Regions from separate parts of the Priestia sp. JNUCC 25 genome, predicted to be linked through region 2. Evidence: predicted binding sites of a transcription regulator. Region 2 holds the regulator's gene; the other holds the start of a gene.
The links. Region 2 encodes Rex, which represses fermentation and respiration genes when NADH is low (regulators of the CRP and FNR family bind a similar motif). Its sites were predicted from a motif close to TTGTGAAATATTTCACAA; they were not measured.
Positions count from the first base shown of each region.

Region 1 (9,099 bases), 360 kb from region 2:
CTTTTTTATTCTAAATAAATCATGTTACAATGTAGTTGAATCAACAAATAACGAACATTGCGAATACGAAATGAGGAGAGGATTTTGATGGAGAAACAACTAATGCAACAAGATCCAGCAGTTTATAATGCGATCAAGGATGAATTACAAAGACAACGTACTAAGATTGAGCTAATTGCTTCAGAAAACTTTGTAACAACAGCGGTAATGGAAGCACAAGGTTCAGTTTTAACAAATAAATATGCTGAAGGCTATCCAGCTAAACGTTACTACGGCGGTTGTGAACACGTAGACGTGGTAGAAGACTTAGCTCGTGATCGTGCAAAAGAAATTTTCGGAGCAGAGCACGTGAATGTTCAACCTCACTCAGGTGCACAAGCAAACATGGCTGTATACTTCACTGTTTTAGAGGCTGGAGACACAGTACTTGGTATGAATTTATCGCACGGCGGTCACTTAACGCACGGAAGTCCTGTTAACTTTAGTGGTGTTCAGTACAATTTCATCGAATATGGCGTAGATCGTGAAACACATCGTATTAACTACGATGATGTATTAGAAAAAGCTCGTACACATAAGCCAAAATTAATTGTGGCTGGTGCAAGCGCATATCCACGCGCAATCGACTTCAAGCGTTTCCGTGAAATCGCTGATGAAGTAGGCGCTTATTTAATGGTAGACATGGCTCATATTGCTGGTCTAGTAGCTGCAGGACTTCATCAAAATCCTGTGCCACATGCTCATTTCGTTACAACTACAACACATAAAACACTACGCGGACCACGCGGCGGTATGATTTTATGTAAAGAAGAATTTGCGAAAAAGATTGATAAGTCAATCTTCCCTGGTATTCAAGGTGGTCCATTGATGCACGTTATCGCTGCAAAAGCAGTAGCATTTGGTGAAGCATTACAAGATGAATTTAAGCACTATGCTCAAAATATCATCGACAATGCTAATCGTTTAGCAGAAGGATTAAAGAAAGAAGGATTTGCTCTTGTATCTGAAGGAACAGACAATCACCTTGTGTTAATCGACGTAAGTTCAATGAATTTGACAGGTAAAGTAGCTGAAAAAGCACTTGATGATGTAGGTATTACAACAAACAAAAATACAATTCCTTACGATGAGCAAAGCCCATTTGTAACAAGCGGTATCCGTATTGGTACAGCTGCGGTTACAACTCGCGGATTTGGCTTAGAAGAGATGGATGAAATTGCTTCTATCATCGGATTAACGCTTAAAAATATTGAAGATGAAGAAAAGCTAGCTGAAGCTAAAACACGCGTTGAAGCTTTAACAAGCAAGTTTGAAATGTATAAATCACTTTAAGAGAGACAGGCCTTTGTGCCTGTTTTTTTATGGAGAAAGTGGTAGCAATTCAATCATTTTTTGAATAATGCTTGAACTCAAAAACTTTTTTCTGTAAAATGAATGCAATGTATAAATTTAATTAGCAAGAGATATGTTTTTACTAGTACGTACCATTCAATTCGTTGAATGGTATTTTAATGTGTACATCTTTATATATAAGGAGAGATATCAATGGGCAAAGTATACGTATTTGATCACCCGCTTATTCAACACAAATTAACTTACATACGCGATGTAAAAACGGGAACGAAAGAGTTTCGTGAATTAGTTGATGAAGTGGCAAGCTTAATGGCTTTTGAAGCGACACGTGATTTACCGCTAGAAGACGTTGAAATTGAAACACCGGTTTGCAAAACAAAGTCAAAAGTTATTGCAGGGAAAAAGCTTGGTATCGTTCCAATTCTTCGTGCTGGTATCGGCATGGTAGATGGATTTTTAAAACTAATGCCAGCTGCTAAAGTTGGACACGTTGGCTTATATCGTGATCCAGAAACATTACAGCCTGTTGAATATTATGTAAAGCTGCCTAATGATGTAGAAGAGCGTGACTTTATTGTAGTAGATCCTATGCTTGCAACAGGAGGGTCAGCTGTAGAAGCAATCAACTCTCTTAAAAAAAGAGGCGCCAAAAACATTAAATTTATGTGTTTAATTGCTGCTCCTGAAGGCGTGGAAATCGTAAAAGAAGCACACCCTGACGTAGATATTTACATTGCAGCATTAGATGAAAAGTTAAATGACCATGGATATATTGTTCCAGGTTTAGGTGATGCAGGGGATCGTTTATTCGGTACAAAATAATTTGTAGATTCGGGTGATGAACATGAAGCAGCCAATTAAAGTAATGACGATATTCGGGACAAGACCAGAAGCAATTAAAATGGCCCCTCTAGTGCTAGAGCTTAAAAAGCGGCCGGAGGAGTTCGAAGCGATTGTTACAGTAACGGCTCAGCACCGTGAAATGTTAGACCAAGTATTGAGCATTTTTGACATTCAGCCTGACTATGACCTTAACATTATGAAAGATCGCCAAACTCTTATGGACGTAACGACCAGAGGATTAGAAGGTTTGGACGACGTAATGAAAAAAGTAAAGCCGGACATCGTACTTGTACACGGCGATACAACTACGACGTTTATTGCCGGACTAGCAGCTTTTTATAATCAAATTCAGGTGGGACATGTTGAAGCAGGTTTGCGCACATGGAATAAATATTCTCCATATCCGGAAGAAATGAACCGTCAGCTTACAGGCGTTCTCGCTGATTTGCACTTTGCTCCGACAGATAAGTCTGCAGCTAATTTGCAAGCAGAGAATAAAAAAGAAGAGCGAATCTTTGTGACTGGAAACACAGCTATCGATGCGTTAAAAACGACAGTAAAAGAGACATATGAGCATGAAGTGTTAACGAAATTGGGAGATGATCGTCTTATTTTATTAACGGCTCATCGCCGCGAAAATTTAGGCGAACCAATGAAAAACATGTTCCGTGCTGTTAAACGTATTGTGGATGAACATGAAGATGTGCAAGTTGTGTATCCTGTTCATTTGAATCCGGTAGTTAGAGAAACAGCAAACGATATCTTAGGAAATGACCCACGCATTCACTTAATTGAACCGTTAGATGTAATTGACTTCCATAACTTCGCTGAGCGCGCTCATATTATTTTGACAGATTCGGGCGGTGTTCAAGAAGAAGCTCCTTCATTAGGCGTACCTGTATTGGTACTTCGTGATACAACAGAGCGACCGGAAGGAATTGAAGCAGGAACGCTCAAACTAGCAGGAACGGAAGAAGAAACGATTTATGCGCTAGCAAAAGAGCTGTTAATAGATGAAGACGTATATAAGCAAATGTCACAAGCATCGAATCCTTACGGAGACGGCTTAGCTTCTAAACGCATTTGTGATGCTATTAGCTACTATTTCAACCGTCGTGAAAACAGACCGGAAGCTTTTAATCCGCTTTCGTAAGATTTCTAAACACCTTTCACATGAAAAGTGTCTCTTTGAGACACGATAGTGTGAGAGGTGTTTTTTTTATGTGGATTAAATGGTTAATGATTAGCTTTATATTGGGAAGCGGGGGAGGGCAAATGTCGCTCAATCCCACATTTCCTTCTATAAAACAAGAAATGCATCATCAAGAAAAATCAATAATTGTCATGATTAAAAAAGAAAAATTCGCCAAATTTAAAAGTCAGTTACAAAAAAATTATCCTAATATAAAGATTAAGAGCGAATTTCATACGGTGTTTACAGGACTTTCGTTAAACGGCTCCATTTCGGATTTGGAAAACCTATCTCATAATCCTTCTATTATTAGTTCACATTCTATTAAAAACTACCAGGTTGCAGAAGAAAATAGCGTAACCTTCATTGGCTCAGAACAGGTAAGAGGCTTATTTGATACTTATAATCAGCGCTTAACAGGAAAAGGGATCAAAGTAGGCGTCATCGATACGGGTGTTGATTATTCTCATCCCGATTTAAAACAAACCTACAGAGGAGGGTATGATGTAATAGATAAAGATTATGAGCCGATGGAAACCACTCGGGAGCAAGGAGAGCCTACTCTGCATGGCACTCATGTAGCTGGTATTATTGCAGCAAATGGAAATATTAAAGGTGTAGCACCTGAAGCAGAGATCTACGCATACCGAGCTCTTGGACCTGGAGGAGCTGGAACGTCTGAAAGTGTTATTCTAGCTATCGAAAAAGCAATTCAAGATGATGTAGATATTATTAATTTATCATTGGGAAATGATGTGAATGGTCCTGATTTACCAACAAGCTTAGCATTAGATCGGGCTGTTGAAAAAGGAATTGTAACGGTCACATCTAGCGGCAATTCAGGTCCAGGTTTATGGACCGTGGGCTCTCCAGGTACAGCGGGAAAAGCTATTTCCGTTGGCGCTTCTGTTTCCCCGACAACAGTTCAATTTCTAACAATTGGATTTAACAAAGAAAAAATTATGATGGCGCCAGTAGAAGGGTCTCGTCCATGGACGTTTAATCAAACGCTGCGTGTAATAAATGAAGAATATTCCAAAGAGCAAAAGCATGCGTTGGGTAACGTCATTTTGCTAAAAGTAGAAGGAAATGCGGTTGAAAAAAAGATTAAACAAGCTGAACAGGCTGGAGCAAAAGCTGTTCTTTTATATAGCCCGACTGAAAAAAGCATAATCGGTAAACTACAAGAGTCAGTAAATATTCCAGTGATATGGGTAAGTAAAAAAAGCGGTGATACCATTAATCAACACATTCAGTCTCAACAGCCATACTTACGCACTGGCAAGCAAGTGGTACAAGACTTGCTCACATCTTTCAGTTCAAGAGGACCTGTAACGACTACTTGGGGAATCAAGCCGGACGTCGTCGCACCTGGTTACTTCATTAATAGTACAGTTCCTGGGGGATATGAACGCATGCATGGAACAAGTATGGCTGCGCCCCATGTAGCTGGAGCGTGCGCTCTTATTTTACAAGCTCACCCGAACTGGTCTCCTGAACAAGTCAAAGCTTCATTGATGAACACAAGTAAAGTAATGCAGCAGCTAAATGGCCAAACGTATCGCGTATATGAACAAGGAGCCGGGAGAATTCAAATAGCAAAAGCTGTCACAGCAGACTCTTTATTTTATCCATCTTCTTTATCTTTCGGTATTTTTACTCGCCCATCAAAGAAAGTCTTATCATTTAAAATTGATAACCAGTCTGATAAAGCAAAAACGTATCGCTTAAACGTTCCAAAAAGGGATGAAGGAGTGAACTGGGATGTTCCATTACCCGTCACGGTGCAGCCCCATCAGACAAAAGAAATAGCTGTCACTTTATCGGTGCAGCCCCGTTTTAAAAATAAAGGTATATATGACGGATATTTGGAAATAAATGATTCACGTGAAACATTTTCGCTTCCTTATATGTACATGGTTAGCATTCCAGATTATCCTCGTGTCATGGGATTGCAAGTAGCAGCGGAAAAAGAGAAAAATACGTATAGCTATGAACTGTTTTTGCCTGAAGGAGCAGATCAGTTAGGCGTGGCTCTTTTTGATAAGCAGTCTTTACAGTTTGTATCGTATTTAGATGTTGACGTTGATGTAGAAAGAGGCATGAGAAAACGAAAAATAACGATTGATGAATCGCTTGTACCGGGGTCGTACCAAATATTTGCATTTGTGAAAAAGCATAGACAAGAGCAGGTTGTACAAAGTACAATAACGATTGAATGAACCTCTTTAAATGTTTTCATTTGAAGAGGTTTTATGTGTGGCAGAAATGTGAACAATAAGAAGAGATTGTGAAGTTTTTAGCTTAAACACATTGACATTAAATATACGCTATTGTATGCTTACAGGGAATATAAATGATAAGGTTTTCAACCTGTGAAAACCGTTGATATTTCTGCGTATTTTATTAGCTGTTTTTACCTTTTTTAGCAATTTTTTTTGCCTTTCTATCATATATTGAGCTATAAAAACGATAGAGAATTCGGAAAAAAGAAAATTTTGCAAAAGGGGTATGAGCTTATGAAAGATCGCAACCGTCATCCTTTGCAAGCGATGGCATTAGTGTCAATCATTCTATCACAGTTAGCAGGTTCAGTCTTAATTGGCTTATTCTCTGGAAGATGGGCTGATCAATGGCTTGACACCGAACCACTATTTTTGATTTTAGGCCTTCTTTTAGGGCTAGCAGCAGGTGTTTTTATGATGCTGCGGACAGTCCACCATTTTTTTTCAGGAGATTAATAATTCATGCAGGATTTGCAGCACGTTTTTCCAAGACTTCGTTCATACATATTGTATTTGTTAGCATTATACGTTCTCGGCTGGGGATTTACAAGTTATAAGGCTGTTTTTGCAGGTTTAATTTTAGGAACCGCCCTGAGTTTGTATAATTTGTGGAACTTAGTAAGAAAGTTTGAGCAGTTTGGACAGGCGTTGGATGAGGGGAAAAAGCCCCGTTCAATTGGGACTGTTGTAAGATTTGCAACAGCTGCTCTCGCAGTTGTGATTACCATCTCTTATCCAAAAACCTTTCATATTATTAGTGTAGTTGTGGGATTAATGACGTATTACGTTGTCATTATCATAGATTTAGTTGTTCAAAATATGCGTAGAAGATAGAAAGAGAGGTGAACACAGTTGGGTCATGAATCACCAACTATAGAGTTTCTAGGCCTTACTTTTAGTCAAAGTAACTTGCTTATGGTTACCGTAGCTTCTGTTATTGTATTCTTAATTGCAGTTTTATGTACTCGTACTCTTGCTATGAAGCCAAGCGGTGCACAAAACTTTATTGAATGGGTCTTAGATTTTGTTAAAGGACTCGTTAATAGCAATATGGATTGGAAAACAGGTGGCCGCTTTTTGACGCTAGGTGTAACTTTACTTATGTACATTTTTGTGTCAAATATGTTGGGTCTTCCATTTGCCATCGTGATTGACCATAACTTATGGTGGAAATCGCCAACCGCTGATCCAGCAATTACGCTGACGTTAGCCGTTATGGTAGTTGTACTATCACATTATTATGGTATTAAAATGCGAGGTTTCTCTGCATACACGAAAGATTACTTCAAGCCAATGGCATTTTTATTCCCGCTTAAGATTATCGAGGAGTTTGCCAATACGTTAACGCTTGGCCTTCGTCTTTACGGTAATATTTATGCTGGGGAAATTTTGTTAAGCTTGCTAGCTGGTTTAGCAACAACAGGCTTCTTAGGTACAATTGGAGCTGCTATTCCAATGCTTTTATGGCAAGGATTCAGTATTTTTGTAGGCGCAATTCAGGCCTTCATTTTCACAATGTTAACGATGGTTTATTTATCTCACAAAGTGAGTAGCGACCATTAATTTATAAAGCTTTGTTCAAGTAATACCCAATTTGGACAAAACAAAAATTAGTTAAACAAAATCATATATATTAAGGGAGGACTTTATAAAATGGGTTTAATAGCATCTGCAATTGCGATTGGTTTAGCGGCACTAGGTGCTGGTATTGGTAACGGTCTTATCGTTTCTAAGACGATTGAAGGCACAGCTCGCCAACCAGAAGCACGTGGTACATTAACTTCAATGATGTTCGTTGGGGTTGCCTTAGTTGAGGCGCTTCCAATTATCGCCGTAGTTATTGCATTCATGGTACAAGGTAAATAATAATGTGTTACATGTGGCGAAGATCATTCAAAAGAACCTTCGCCATTACTTTATGTCTTTAATAAGTAAATTATATATGTGGAGTCTCTGAAGGGAGTGAACATGGCCGTGTCGAACATGTTTGTGTTAGGAGCAGCAGGCATTAATGGTGGAGATATTCTTTTCCAATTAGTGATGTTCCTTATCCTACTTGCGTTACTTCAAAAATTCGCGTTTGGTCCTGTAATGGGAATCATGAAAAAACGTGAAGAGCATATTGCCGGTGAGATTGATGAAGCAGAAAAGCAAAATGAGGAAGCGAAGAAGCTTGTTGAAGAGCAGCGTGAAATCTTAAAGCAATCTCGTCAAGAAGTGCAAGTAATGATGGAAAACGCTAGAAAGTCTGCAGAAGATAAAAAAGAAGAAATCATTGCGGCAGCACGCGAAGAGTCTGAGCGTCTAAAAGCTGCAGCAAAACAAGAAATCGAACAGCAAAAAGATCAAGCAGTTGCTGCGTTACGTGAGCAAGTTGCTTCATTATCTGTTTTAATTGCGTCGAAAGTTATTGAAAAAGAACTTTCTGAACAAGATCAAGAGAAGTTAATTCATGAATATATCCAAGAAGTAGGGGATGTACGATGAGTCAACCAGCTGTAGCCAAACGCTATGCACTAGCTCTTTTTCAATTAGCAACAGAAAAACAGATGATCGATGAAATGCAAGACCAGCTACAAATAGTTGAAGAGGTGTTTGCTAAAACACCTGAATTAATGGATGTATTAACTCATCCAAAAATTACAATTGAGCGAAAAAAACAGTTTGTAAGTGAGGCATTTGCTGAACTTTCACCAACTGTTCAACATACGGTTCTTCTATTATTAGAGCGTCACCGCATTCAAATTGTTAGCGAAATGGTAAAAGAGTATCGTTTCCTAGCGAACGAAGTACGTGGCGTGGCAGATGCAACTGTTTATTCTGTCAAACCTTTAAGTGCAGATGAGAAAAGAGCAATCTCGCAATCATTTGCTTCTAAAGTTGGAAAACATACGTTAAATATTTCAAATATAGTAGATAAAAGCCTAATCGGCGGCGTGAAGCTTCGCATTGGTAATCGTATCTATGATGGCAGCATTAGCAGCAAATTAGAAACGATCCACCGAGGACTTCTTGCACACAGATCGTAGATAGGGGTGAAATTCATGAGCATCAAAGCTGAAGAAATTAGTGCGCTGATCAAGCAGCAAATTGAAAACTATCAGTCTGAGATTAAAGTGAGTGATGTAGGTACTGTTATCCAAGTTGGGGACGGTATCGCACGTGCTCATGGCCTCGACAATGTCATGGCTGGAGAACTGGTTGAATTTTCAAATGGTGTCATGGGAATGGCACAAAACTTAGAAGAAAACAATGTAGGTATCATTATTTTAGGACCATACACGGAAATTCGTGAAGGTGACGAAGTTCGCCGTACAGGACGCATCATGGAAGTTCCAGTAGGGGAGCAGTTAATCGGTCGTGTTGTTAACTCATTAGGTCAGCCAGTAGACGGCTTAGGCCCAGTAGAAACAACAAAAACACGTC
Region 1 covers NZ_CM132211.1:4,925,919-4,935,017, reverse strand. The annotation lists gene JNUCC25_RS25910 (serine hydroxymethyltransferase) at 88-1,332, shown strand; gene upp (uracil phosphoribosyltransferase) at 1,546-2,175, shown strand; gene wecB (non-hydrolyzing UDP-N-acetylglucosamine 2-epimerase) at 2,198-3,349, shown strand; gene JNUCC25_RS25895 (S8 family serine peptidase) at 3,418-5,610, shown strand; gene JNUCC25_RS25890 (AtpZ/AtpI family protein) at 5,908-6,129, shown strand; gene JNUCC25_RS25885 (ATP synthase subunit I) at 6,136-6,507, shown strand; gene atpB (F0F1 ATP synthase subunit A) at 6,526-7,236, shown strand; gene atpE (F0F1 ATP synthase subunit C) at 7,327-7,539, shown strand; gene JNUCC25_RS25870 (F0F1 ATP synthase subunit B) at 7,642-8,160, shown strand; gene JNUCC25_RS25865 (F0F1 ATP synthase subunit delta) at 8,157-8,702, shown strand; gene atpA (F0F1 ATP synthase subunit alpha) at 8,718-9,099, shown strand, end outside.
Region 1: JNUCC25_RS25890 (AtpZ/AtpI family protein) is a predicted target of Rex. The motif match lies at 5,677-5,694, and genes of this name have one in related genera.

Region 2 (9,099 bases):
GGCATTACCCAAGTATCTGAAAACACACAAAATATTGTTAATCTTGTTAAAGCAACGCCGTTCCTCATTGTCGTTACGTCTGTTATTGGACCAATTCTAGAAGAGATTATTTTTCGAAAGATTATTTTCGGCTCTCTTCACAAACGATATAATTTTTTTATCTCTGCATTTATTAGTTCCCTTATTTTCGCTGCCGTACACTGGGATTTTAAACATTTGCTCGTGTATACAGCCATGGGATTTGTATTTGCATTCCTTTATGCAAGAACAAAACTAATTATTGTACCCATTATTGCTCACGTGTTGATGAATACAATCGTTATTTTATCTCAAACTATTTTTGCAGATAAAATTATAGAAATGCAAAAGCAAGCAGAACAAATGCAGTTTATTTTTGGAGGCATGTTTTTATGAAGAATATCCCTTTAACACGAGGGTTTATTTATATTATTATGGGGATTTTATTCACCTACCTGGCCATTCAAAATGCTCAGGAAACCGTGTGGAACTTCCCTACGATCTTATTTGCACTCGTAGCCGCATTCGATTTCAGATTTGCGGTTCGCATTTTTATCTTGCACTATAAAATTAAAAAGTTGCAGCAGCAATATAAAAATCAAGATGATTCATCTAAATAAAAAAAACCACTGTTTCAGTGGTTTTTTTACATACTAACATCTTCTCTTTCTTGCTCTGCCCTTGCCTTTAACACTTTGCGATACGAAATGCGGGAAATAATGATGCTGATTTCATACAAAATTAAGAGCGGCACTGTCACCATCATGTGCGAGAGCAATTCCGGTGGTGTAATAAGTGCGGCAATAACTAGCAGTACGAAATAGGCATACTTTCGAATTTGAGATAAAAACATAGGCGTTATAATTCCTAATCGCGTCAAAAACATGACGACGACAGGAAGCTGAAACAACAGGCCAAAAGGCAGTGTGAGCTGCATTAAAAAAGAAAAGTATTCATTAATGCCAATCACTTGGTTTACATTCAGCTCATCAGAAACGCGCGTCATAAAATCGACGACAAATGGAAACAACACAAAATAAGAAAAAGAGACACCGCCGATAAAGAGAAAAATGGAAACAGGAATATATCCAAGCGTTACCTTACGCTCTTTTTCATATAAACCAGGACTAATAAATGCCCAAAGTTGATACAGTGCAACAGGAGCTGCAAGTACACAGCCGATAATAACAGCAAACTGCATATAAATCTTAACTGGATCTGTTAGCCTAAATGCATTCATCGTTAAATTTTTTGCCTCATCAGCATGCTGTAAATAGACAATAACCTTATCCGCTATAAAAAAGCCGCCAATTGTGGCAATGACAAAGAAAAATAAAACAATTAAAATGCGTTTTCGCAGCTCTCCTATATGATCATATATTGACATTTCTTGTTCAGTCATACTATGATCACCCTTTTACTCTTTGTCATCTACTTGACGCTGTTTATCTTTTTCACGATCTTCTGATGCACCGCTAGCGGCATGCTTAAACTCTCTAAGCGTTTGCCCGACTGACCTTCCTAGCTCCGGTAACCGTTTCGGTCCAAAAATAAGCAGTGCTACAATCGCAATAATAATCCAACTGCCTGCTCCAATCCCCATATTCCCACTCTCCTTATTAATTTAGACTTAAGGAAATCGTAACACAGTCCACCTTATTCAACAGGATAATTTTTCAAAAAATAGACAAGCGACTGTAATTCTACAGCAAGATCAATATGATGTAGTCGAATCTCATCCGGTACGTTTAAGCGTGCAGGAGTGAAGTTTAGAATCCCTTTAATTCCGCAGTTCACTAAACGATCGGTAATTTGCTGAGCAACAGTGGCAGGAACGGTTAAAATCGCCACTGAGATATCATCACTCATATAATCTTCCAATTGGTCAAGGTGATAAACCGGCACGTCACCTACTTTTGTACCGACTTTATCTTCTATCACATCAAAAGCGCACTCAATTTTGGTGTTATTATTTTTAATAAAATTATAATTTAAAAAGGCCGTTCCCAGATTCCCCACGCCAATCAGTGCTACTTTCGTTACTTCATCTTGGTCTAACGTTTTACGGAAAAATGTAAGTAAATAATTCACATTGTAGCCGTATCCCTTTTTCCCTAATGCTCCAAAATAAGAAAAGTCCCGACGAATAGTAGCAGAATCAACTTTCACTGCCTCACTTAACTCTGCTGACGAAACACGCTGTTTACCAGAAGCATGCAAGTTTTTTAAAAAACGATAATAAAGCGGCAATCGTTTAGCCGTTGCTTGTGGTATTTTTAATTGTTCAGTGTTCACGTTGTACCCCCTCAGTTCATGTATGTCATTACTAACATTTTCAAGTCATATTGCATTACCTTTCACAAAGCATCAACCGCTTTGAGGTAGCGCTTCCAATTCTCTCTCTTTTCTCTTGTTTTATATATACTCCGCTTCACACCCCGACGGCTTTTGTCTATCCAGCACTATTTAAAGTCGTTAGCTAGAACGAAGCAATTAGCCCTTCAAAGGATTCGTTTGTTAGTCATGACGGATTTTCTACATCCATCATATATAAGTTCAGAGATGCACTTATCTCTTATTTTAACATAGTATCCTGTATAAAATGTGCACGTAAAATCATTTTATTTCATGAATCAAAACATTCGCTTCACCATTTTTCCTTGTCCCTGTACAAATTACAAACGCTTGTAGGAAGAACTTGTAGTTGAGAATATGTTAAAATACACTATGGATATACTACTAGAGGTGAAAAAATGATTATTCTACAATTGAACGGTATTACAAAATACTATGGGGCAGAACCCATTTTATCGAATATAAAGTTAGAAGTACAATCAAAAGACCGCATTGCCCTAGTGGGACGAAACGGTGCTGGTAAATCAACTTTATTAAAAATTATTGCTGAGCAGCTTTCTTATGACAGCGGAGAAATTATTAAACCTAAAGGTGTTTCCATTGATTATATGGGACAAGATACAGTTCTTGAGTCAACACTCTCCATATGGGAAGAAATGATGACTGTCTTTGCTCCGTTAAAGAAGATGGAAAAAGAATTACGTACGCTTGAAACGAAGATGGGCGATCCAGACATTTTTAATGATTCAGTTCAATACGAAAAACTAACCAAAGAGTACGATCAGCTTCAAGTAACGTTCAAAGATTTAGGCGGCTATCAATATGAAGCGGATACACGATCTATTCTTCACGGTTTCCGTTTTTCAAACTTTGACTATAGCACCCCTATTTCCTCCTTGAGCGGTGGACAAAAAACACGCTTGGCGCTTGCAAAACTGCTTTTAACAAAGCCGGACTTACTTATTCTCGATGAGCCTACCAACCACTTAGATATTGAAACTTTAGCATGGCTGGAACAGTTTCTGCAAGGGTATGAAGGAGCTATTTTAATTGTTTCACACGATCGTTACTTCCTTGATAAAGTCGTAAATCAAGTGTATGAAGTCACACAAAAAACAACGGTGAAGTACACGGGCAACTACTCTAAATACCTTGTACAAAAAGCAGAGCGATATGAAAAAGAGTTGCGTCAGTACGAAAAGCAGCAAGATGAAGTCGCAAAACTGAATGATTTTATTCAGCGAAACATCGCCCGCGCATCGACTACAAAACGTGCGCAAAGCAGACGTAAACAGCTCGATCGAATGGAGTTAATAAATCGACCTAACGAAGGCGAAAAATCAGCTAGTTTTTCGTTTGAAATTGAGCGTCAAAGCGGAAATGAAGTCTTAAATCTCGAAAACGTGTCTATTGGATATGATGAACACAAATATATTGTTCAGCAGGCAAACCTTCGGATTAAAAAAGGTGAAAGCCTTGCGTTGGTTGGCCCTAATGGAGTTGGGAAATCTACGTTATTAAAAGGTATTGTGGATAAACTAAGCTTCAAGACTGGAACCATTTCTTTTGGCTCAAACGTAATGGTTGGTTATTACGACCAAGAGCAAGCTAATTTAACGTCTAATAAGACCGTTTTAAATGAGCTTTGGGATGACTACCCATCCAAACCTGAAAAAGAAATTCGTACAGCGCTTGGAAATTTTCTGTTTTCAGGTGATGATGTACTGAAAATCGTTTCCACGCTTAGCGGTGGTGAAAAAGCACGTTTGGCTCTTGCGAAGCTTATGCTTCAAAAAGCTAATTTCTTAATTTTAGATGAACCTACTAACCATCTTGATTTAGATAGCAAACAAGTACTCGAGAATGCGTTAATCGATTACCCAGGAACTCTGTTATTTGTTTCACATGACCGTTATTTTATTAACCGTATTGCAAACAAAATAGCAGAGCTATCTCCTGAAGGAGTAGAAGAATTTCTTGGAGATTATGACTATTATGTAGAAAAGAAAGCAGAAATAGAGGAAATCAAAGAATTAGAAAATATAAAAGCAAACGAAGAACGTACTGTAAAAGTAGATAAACAGTCCTATAAACAAGATAAAGAACAAAAGAAATTGATGAGGCAGCGAACGCGCCGCATTGAAGAAATTGAAACTGAAGTAAACAAATTAGAAGCCGCACAAGCGGAGAATGAAGAACTTCTTTGTGATCCCGAAATTTATCAAAACCACGAAGAAGTATCAAGATTAAACGGTGAAAATGAAAAAATTTCTTCACAGTTATCCACATTAATGGAAGAGTGGGAAGAATTACAGCTTCTTCTAGAAGAATAGCCTATATTTTTTCGTATTTATTCATCCTATTTACTTGTTCATGCGCTTTAGAACAAGCTTTATCCACTCTGTGAATAAATAGTGGATATCTGTCTGATTTTTATAATTAAAACTTGTTGATAACAGGTCCGTGTACTGAGTGCACGGACTTTTCCACATAATTATCCACAGTTAATTCTAAATTTATTGAATATTGTTGATAAATCATTTTTATCCACAAAAAAGACGAATGAGAAATGAATCTCATTCGTCTCTTACTCTTCCAAGTCCAAACCGGGGTTTGCGTTTAATGACATATCTGAACGTTTTCCTTGAGCAAATCGTACACTTGCTGCTGCTCCAATCATTGCGGCATTATCCGTGCATAGAGACAGCGGCGGGATAATAAGCTCAATGTTTGATAATGGTGCAAATGCCTCTTCTAGCGCTGCTCTAAGTCCTTTATTAGCAGCAACCCCTCCTGCTACTAACACTTGCTTAACGTTATATTCCTTTGCAGCTTTAACGGTTTTAGTTACTAACACATCAATAACACTCGCTTGAAAGCTAGCAGCAAGCGTTTGGGGAAGAATTTCTTCACCTTTTTGCTTCGCGTTGTGGACAGTGTTAATAACTGCGGATTTTAACCCACTGAAACTAAAATCATAGGATCCTTCTTCTAGCCAAGCACGCGGCAAATCAATTAATGGCTCTCCTTCATGTGCAAGGCGGTCAATATGCGGTCCGCCTGGATATGGAAGGTTTAACGTGCGGGCTACTTTATCGTAGGCTTCTCCTGCTGCATCATCTCTCGTTTCACCAATCACTTTAAACTGACCGTGACTTTCCATGTATACAAGCTCCGTATGCCCTCCAGATACAACTAGTGATAAAAGCGGGAATTCTAATTTTTTGATTAACTGATTTGCATAAATATGTCCTGCAATATGATGAACACCAATTAATGGCTTCTGATGTGCAAATGCTAGCGCTTTGGCTGCATTTACGCCAATAAGAAGTGCTCCCACAAGCCCAGGTCCTTCCGTTACAGCTATTGCATCAATATCTGCAAACGTCAAGTTCGCTTGATTTAAAGTTTCTTCAACTACTACCGTAATTTGTTCCACATGATGACGAGATGCAATCTCCGGTACGACACCGCCAAATCGTTTATGGCTTTCTATTTGTGATGCCACCACATTGGCTACAATTTCATGACCGTTTCGAATCACGGCTGCTGCTGTCTCATCACAGCTTGTTTCTAATGCTAAAATTAATTGATTTTTACTCATAAATTCACCCACATAACTAATGCATCCTCATTGTTATCAGAATAATAATTCTTACGAATACCTCCAGGTTTAAAACCTAGCTTTTGATACAATGATTGTGCAATATGATTAGATACCCTAACTTCTAATGTCATTGACGTAGCACCTAGTTTTCGAAGAACATCCACCACGTTGCGCAGCAGCAATTCACCGAGTCCCTTACCTCGGTAGTCTGGCAATAGCGCAATGTTGGTTACATGTGCTTCGTCAATAACAATCCACGTTCCGCAATACCCAATAATATTTTCTCCTTCTTCCATCACAATGTAAGTTGAAAATTGATTATTGGTTAACTCATTTTGAAACGCTTCTGAACTCCAAGGTGTCGTAAAAGACTTCTCTTCGATTTTCACTACTTGATCAATATCTTTAACTTCCATTAAACGAAACTTAATTGTTAGTTTCATGTTTATACCTTCTTTTATCCTTTTTGCTGTGAAGCAAGCCAGTTGGCTTCGGCTTCAGCTAAACGAATGTAGTTCGGAACAAAAGTATGCACAGACTGCGGCTCTTTCTTCATTCCTAAGAAAGCCAATTCACTTGGTCTTGGATTAAACTGCTGAACATGGGCAAATACAGCTTGTTCACCCAACACTTCTTTTAACGCCTCTTCATGCATGGGAAGATCATTGCCTATGAATAAAATAGGTTTGTTGTATAACTTTAAATGTTCCGCCCAGTCCTTATTAATAACAAGTCGATCACTTTCAACTTCTAGAAGACCTCGTTCGTTATTCCATTCATATAGTCCTGTATAAAGCTGTTGACGGCGCGCATCAAATAACGGAGCAATATATCCATCAAAATAGCGACCGTTTGCTGCTAGTGCCTCAAGGCTAGATACACCTATTAAAGGAATATTTAAAGTCCAAGCAAGTGTCTTGGCAATGGTAACGCCAATGCGTACACCTGTATAAGACCCAGGACCGTGCGCCACTACAATGCGGTCTAGCTCGCTTGGCGCAATATCACAATCTTTTAACAGAGATTCCACAGCGTTCATCACACGAACGGAGTGATTCTTTTTTAGATTCGTAATAATTTCTCCAATCACTTTGTTTTCTTCAACGACAGCAACACCCATGACAAAATTGGATGTATCAATGGCTAACATTTTCATCTTTTAAAAAGCTCCTTACATATTTCAACGTACCGACTCCCCATCGCTTTTACAAGGATTTTACGAGTCGTTTCGTTTTCATGGTAAATATTGATTTGAATATATTCATTAGGAAGCTGCTCTTCAATCAGATGAGCCCACTCCACGACCGTCACGCCATCTCCTTCAAAATACTCATCGAACCCTAGGTCTTCAAATTCATCCCCTAGACGGTACACATCCATATGATAAAGAGGAAGGCGACCGCTTTTGTATTCTTTAATGATAGTAAATGTCGGGCTATTCACATTGCGTTCAATTCCTAATCCTTTAGCTAAACTTTTTGTGAATGTTGTCTTTCCAGCCCCCAAATCGCCTTCGAGCAGCAGCACGTCACCAGCTTCTAATAAAGTTGCTAGACGAGCAGCCAGCTGATTAGTTTCATCAGGAGACGTAGACATAAACGTAAATTCGTTAATCTCTGTCATTCATTCAGAACCTCATTTCAATCTGTATATATATATTGTAAACGTTGTGGACTATACATATCCAGTAAGAAATCCAACAATCTTTAACATCGCAATTCTATAAAGAAATTTCTTTGTATATAAAAAATTCCTTAGGATTGCTCCTAAGGACGGTAAAGTTTTATATAAAAATGGTTCAAACAATAAAAAAGACGAAACACATTGTTTCGTTTCTAAAAAATGGCGGTCCCGACGGGAATCGAACCCGCGATCTCCTGCGTGACAGGCAGGCATGTTAACCGCTACACCACGGGACCATGTTGGTTGCGGGGACAGGATTTGAACCTGCGACCTTCGGGTTATGAGCCCGACGAGCTACCGAACTGCTCCACCCCGCGATGATAAAAAAGCAAAATAAAAATGCCTAGCGATGTCCTACTCTCACAGGGACAAAGTCCCAACTACCATCGGCGCTAAAGAGCTTAACTTCCGTGTTCGGTATGGGAACGGGTGTGACCTCTTTGCCATTATCACTAGACATTTATATGAGATTGTTCTCTCAAAACTAGGTAACAGTTTGCTGAGTAAAGCTTACGCTTTTAAAGTTTGGTTAAGTCCTCGATCGATTAGTATCAGTCAGCTACACATGTCGCCACGCTTCCACCTCTGACCTATCAACCTGATCATCTTTCAGGGATCTTACTAGCTTGCGCTATGGGAAATCTCATCTTGAGGGGGGCTTCATGCTTAGATGCTTTCAGCACTTATCCCGTCCACACATAGCTACCCAGCGATGCCTTTGGCAAGACAACTGGTACACCAGCGGTGTGTCCATCCCGGTCCTCTCGTACTAAGGACAGCTCCTCTCAAATTTCCTACGCCCACGACGGATAGGGACCGAACTGTCTCACGACGTTCTGAACCCAGCTCGCGTACCGCTTTAATGGGCGAACAGCCCAACCCTTGGGACCGACTACAGCCCCAGGATGCGATGAGCCGACATCGAGGTGCCAAACCTCCCCGTCGATGTGGACTCTTGGGGGAGATAAGCCTGTTATCCCCGGGGTAGCTTTTATCCGTTGAGCGATGGCCCTTCCATGCGGAACCACCGGATCACTAAGCCCGACTTTCGTCCCTGCTCGACTTGTAGGTCTCGCAGTCAAGCTCCCTTGTGCCTTTACACTCTACGAATGATTTCCAACCATTCTGAGGGAACCTTTGGGCGCCTCCGTTACATTTTAGGAGGCGACCGCCCCAGTCAAACTGCCCACCTGACACTGTCTCCCGGCCCGATCAGGGCCGCGGGTTAGAATTTCAATACAGCCAGGGTAGTATCCCACCGACGCCTCCACCGAAGCTAGCGCTCCGGCTTCTCAGGCTCCTACCTATCCTGTACAAGCTGTACCAAAATTCAATATCAGGCTACAGTAAAGCTCCACGGGGTCTTTCCGTCCTGTCGCGGGTAACCTGCATCTTCACAGGTACTATAATTTCACCGAGTCTCTCGTTGAGACAGT
Region 2 covers NZ_CM132211.1:215,786-224,884, reverse strand. The annotation lists gene JNUCC25_RS01330 (CPBP family intramembrane glutamic endopeptidase) at 1-414, shown strand, start outside; gene JNUCC25_RS01325 (YdiK family protein) at 411-638, shown strand; gene tatC (twin-arginine translocase subunit TatC) at 665-1,420, opposite strand; gene tatA (twin-arginine translocase TatA/TatE family subunit) at 1,436-1,621, opposite strand; gene JNUCC25_RS01310 (redox-sensing transcriptional repressor Rex) at 1,675-2,313, opposite strand; gene JNUCC25_RS01305 (ABC-F family ATP-binding cassette domain-containing protein) at 2,772-4,706, shown strand; gene tsaD (tRNA (adenosine(37)-N6)-threonylcarbamoyltransferase complex transferase subunit TsaD) at 4,961-5,977, opposite strand; gene rimI (ribosomal protein S18-alanine N-acetyltransferase) at 5,974-6,423, opposite strand; gene tsaB (tRNA (adenosine(37)-N6)-threonylcarbamoyltransferase complex dimerization subunit type 1 TsaB) at 6,438-7,136, opposite strand; gene tsaE (tRNA (adenosine(37)-N6)-threonylcarbamoyltransferase complex ATPase subunit type 1 TsaE) at 7,133-7,603, opposite strand; tRNA gene JNUCC25_RS01280 (tRNA-Asp) at 7,824-7,899, opposite strand; tRNA gene JNUCC25_RS01275 (tRNA-Met) at 7,904-7,980, opposite strand; rRNA gene rrf (5S ribosomal RNA) at 8,005-8,120, opposite strand; rRNA gene JNUCC25_RS01265 (23S ribosomal RNA) at 8,189-9,099, opposite strand, start outside.